2 regions of the Streptomyces sp. GSL17-111 genome follow, and region 1 is predicted to be linked to the other one. Evidence: riboswitches for the same ligand, from Rfam matches in the RefSeq annotation. Region 1 holds a riboswitch; the other holds the start of a gene.

Evidence for each region. A riboswitch is a leader RNA that binds a small molecule or an ion and turns the genes downstream of it on or off. The one in region 1 is predicted to bind glycine.
Region 2: it holds a riboswitch for glycine, as region 1 does, so the genes downstream of both, gcvP (aminomethyl-transferring glycine dehydrogenase) here and gcvT (glycine cleavage system aminomethyltransferase GcvT) in region 1, are expected to answer to the same signal.

The regions. Positions count from the first base shown of each region.
Region 1 is NZ_JBAJNS010000001.1:1,400,945-1,403,137, reverse strand. It holds gene gcvT (glycine cleavage system aminomethyltransferase GcvT) at 1-1,067, opposite strand, end outside; glycine riboswitch at 1,212-1,331, opposite strand; gene V6D49_RS05895 (AAA family ATPase) at 1,563-2,193, shown strand, end outside.
Region 2 is NZ_JBAJNS010000001.1:172,080-174,272, reverse strand. It holds gene V6D49_RS00860 (DNA polymerase IV) at 1-559, shown strand, start outside; gene V6D49_RS00855 (PRC-barrel domain-containing protein) at 463-852, opposite strand; glycine riboswitch at 984-1,082, shown strand; gene gcvP (aminomethyl-transferring glycine dehydrogenase) at 1,280-2,193, shown strand, end outside.

The sequences.
Region 1 (2,193 bases):
GGCGCGGCGTGCGCGGCGTCCACGTAGGCCATGGCGATCGGCTTGCCCAGGGTGGGGGAGGGGGCGCCGGAGGTGACCTCACCGATCCGCGTCCCGTCGGCGGCGACCACCGGGAATCCGGCACGCGGCACGCGTCGGCCCTCGGCGACCAGGCCCACCAGGACGCGCGGCGGGGTGGCGGCGGCCCGCTCGGCGGCTGCGGCCAGGGCGTCCCGGCCGACGAAGCGCCCGTCGTTGGTCGTCTTCTCGAACTTCACCACCCGGCCCTGACCGGCGTCGAACGGTGTCGTCGCGCGGGTCAGTTCGTGCCCGTACAGGGGCATGCCGGCCTCCAGGCGGAGGGTGTCGCGGCAGGACAGGCCGCAGGGCACCAGGCCCTCGCCCTCCCCGGCACTCAGCAGCGCCTGCCACAGCTTCTCCGCGTCCTGCGGCGCGGCGAAGAGCTCGAAGCCGTCCTCACCGGTGTAGCCGGTGCGGGCGATCAGGGCGGGCACGCCCGCGACGGTGCCGGGCAGCCCCGCGTAGTACTTCAGGCCCTCCAGGTCCGCGTCGGTGAGGCCCGCGAGGACGCCGTGCGCCTTCGGGCCCTGGACGGCGAGGAGCGCGTAGGCGTCGCGGTCGTCCCGCACGGCGGCGTCGAACCCGGCCTGCCGGGCGATGAGCGCGTCCAGCACGACCTGGGCGTTGGAGGCGTTGGCGACGACCATGTACGTGCTCTCACGGCCGTCGGCGAGCCGGTAGACGATCAGGTCGTCCAGGATGCCGCCGTTCTCGTCGCAGATCATGGTGTAGCGGGCGCGGCCCGCCTTGACGGCGGAGAGGTTGCCGACGAGCGCGTAGTCCAACAGTTCGCCGGCCTGCGGACCCGTGACGGTGATCTCGCCCATGTGCGAGAGGTCGAAGAGGCCGGCGCGGGTGCGGACGGCGTGGTGCTCGTCGCGCTCGCTGCCGTAGCGCAGCGGCATGTCCCAGCCGGCGAAGTCCGTCATCGTCGCGCCGAGGGCGCGGTGGACGGCGTCGAGGGCGGTGCGTCGGGGCGGGGCGTTCTCGGGCAGGGCGTCAGACATTCAAGGGGCTCCCAGGCAGGGCGGACATGTCCTCCCCATCTGTCATCGGAACCTGAGAGGTTCGCCGCAGGCCCGAACGGGCCACGGCTTGCACCTTGGGTGGGACCGGCCCCGGCTCGGGGCCCGCCCGCTTTTCAGATATGCCTCACTCGCGCGGTATCAGGGGCCTGAGAGATTCAAGGGAGGACTTGCTCCTTCGGCGCTCCGTGTCCGGTGACCGGTGAACCGGTGACCAGCATGTGGAGACTCTCCCGCGCGGGTTCGAACGGCCGGTATGAAGTTCGCGGGCTCATCATTGCACGCGACCCGCCGCAGCGGCACCCCGGAGCGGAACCGCGGGGGAGCCCGGACCGGCACGCCGTCACGGAGCGCGTGGCGGGCCACCGGCGGGGCCCGGAGCGGGTCCGCAGGGTAGCGAGGGGGAACCGCAGCGTGGCGAACGGTCATCATAGGAGTGGCCGCGCGCCCGCGAGCCGCCCCGGGAGGAGAAACGGCATGATCCGGAACGAACCCCAGGCCCATCCCTGCCCGGCCGCGCTGCCCGCCGTGCCCCACCAGAGCGCCGTCCCGGACGTCGAGACGCTGCCCCCCGCCGTCCGCGACCTGCGGGGGCGCCGCGTGCTCCCGCCACCCACGTTCCCGGCCGGGGACCGGGTGGTGGTCTCCGGCCTGCCGGGCAGCGGCAAGTCCACCCTCATCCGCGCCCTCACCCACCACCTGGGCGGCACGGCGCTCTCGGTGGACTCCCAGGACGTGCGCGAGCGGTGGGACCGGCGGATGCCGCCGTGGCTGCCCTACGCCCTCTACCGGCCCGCCGTGCGCCTCGACCACTACCGGCGGCTGCGCCGTGCGCTGGCGGGCGGGGCGGGCGTCATCGTCCACGACTGCGGGAACCTGCCGTGGGTGCGGCGCTGGCTGGCCCGGGACGCCCGGCGGCGCGGGGTGCGGCTCCACCTCGTCGTCCTCGACGTCCCGGCGGACGTCGCCCTGGCCGGGCAGGCCGAGCGGGGCCGGACCGTCTCGTCGTTCGCGTTCGCGCGGCACCGGCGGGCGACCGCGCGCCTGCTGGCCGGCCTGGCGACGGGTCGCCTCCCCGCCGCCTGCGACGCGGCGCTCCTGGTGGACC
Region 2 (2,193 bases), 1.2 Mb from region 1:
CGCACGTCTGCTCGACACCGTGGACACGACGGCCGGGGTGCGGCTCCTGGGGGTCGGGGTGAGCGGGCTGGCCGACTTCACCCAGGAGGACCTGTTCGCGCAGGCGCGCCCGGAGGAGCCACACGGGGCCCGCACACCCGGCGGGGAACCGGCCGCCGTGGCCCCGCAGCCCCGCCCCCGTGGGCCGGGGGAGGAGGCGGCGCTCGCCGCGGAACCGCGCGGGCCGCACCGCTGGCTGCCGGGGCTGGACGTCCGGCACGCCGTCCACGGCCCCGGCTGGGTGCAGGGCAGTGGCGTCGGGCGGGTCACCGTCCGTTTCGAGCGGCCCGGCTCCCCGCCGGGACGGGTGCGGACCTTTCGCGCCGACGACCCCGCCCTCGAGCCAGGCGAGCCGCTTCCCCTGGCGCCGGGCGGTCATACGTCGGGCAGTGCGCCCGGCAGGACCTCCGGCGGTGCGGGCGCTCAGACCCCCGCCTCGTCGTCCCCCGCGATCCGCCCGAACCCCTCCTCGCCGGGGAGCGTCCCCGACTCACCGGCTGCGGGGATGTCCAGTCCGTAGTGGTGGTAGAGCTGGAGTTCCTGTTCGGGGGAGAGATGACGGCCCACGCCGAAGTCCGGGGCGTCCTTGATGAGCGTGCGGGTGAACGGCACCCGCAGCTCCTCCTCCACGACCTCGCTCGGCCGCAGGGGGACGAAGGCGTCCCGGCCGAACAGCCCCGTGCGCACCGCGGCCCATTCCGGCTTCCCGGTGGCGTCGTCCAGGTACACCTCGTCGACGACGCCGATCTTGGTGCCGTCGCGGTCGAACGCCTTGCGGCCTATCAGGCTGCGCGGGTCGATGTCGGTCTGCACGGTTCCTCCAACTGGTGGGCGTTCGCTCTCCGGGGCTCTTTCACCACGAAAGGGCACTCCGTGCCGCGCGGCCAGTCGAGCACGGGCCCGCTGTCACTCGACCGGCCGCTGGTAGGCTCGAAGACGGCTGTCGACCCCGCGCGGGAGAGCCCTCGGGTAGTGAGTTCCGGGGGCGCCGAAGGAGCAAACCCTCCCCGGAATCTCTCAGGCACACGTACCGTGCGGACGAGGTCACTCTGGAAAGAAGGGCGGATCGCGAGCGCCACGGCGCACCCGGGGTCCCCCCTCACCGACGGTGAAAGCCGGACGTCCCCTCACGGGGCCGGCCCGGTGAAACTCTCAGGTTGAGATGACAGAGGGGGAGGCCGTCCGGGCACCCACGCCGTGGTGCCCCTCGCAGGTCGTAGTGACCAGGAGGCCCCCGCAGATGACCACCGATCGCATCCCACTCTCCGCGTTGGACAGCGGTACCCCGTTCGAACGCCGGCACATCGGGCCGGACGCCGCCGAGCAGGCCAAGATGCTGGCGCACGTCGGCTACGGCTCGCTGGACGAGCTGACCGCCGCCGCCGTGCCCGACGTCATCAAGAGCACCGGGCCGCTGAACCTTCCGGGTGCCCGTTCCGAGGCGGAGGTGCTCGCCGAGCTGCGGTCGCTCGCCGACCGCAACCAGGTGCTCGACTCCATGATCGGGCTCGGCTACTACGGCACCTTCACGCCGCCGGTCATCCTGCGCAACGTGATGGAGAACCCCGCCTGGTACACCGCGTACACGCCGTACCAGCCGGAGATCTCGCAGGGCCGCCTGGAGGCGCTGCTCAACTTCCAGACGGTCGTCGCCGACCTCACGGGCCTGCCGACGGCCGGCGCATCGCTGCTGGACGAGGGCACGGCCGCCGCCGAGGCCATGGCCCTGTCGCGCCGGGTGGGCAAGGTCAAGCAGGGGGTCTACCTGGTCGACGCCGACTGCCTGCCGCAGACGATCGCCGTGATGGAGACGCGGGCCGAGCCGGCCGGCGTCGAGATCGTCGTCGCCGACCTGTCGGACGGCATCCCCGCCGACATCGCCGAGCGCGGCGTCTTCGGTGTGCTGCTCCAGTACCCGGGCGCCTCCGGTGCCGTGCGCGACCCCCGCGGTCTGATCGCCCGGGCCCGGGAACTCGGCGCGGTCGTGACCGTCGCCGCGGATCTGCTCGCCCTCACCCTCCTGACCTCCCCCGGCGAGCTCGGCGCGGACATCGCCGTCGGCTCCAGCCAGCGCTTCGGCGTCCCGATGGGCTTCGGCGGCCCGCACGCCGGTTTCATGGCCGTGCGCGAGAAGTTCGCCCGCAGCCTGCCCGG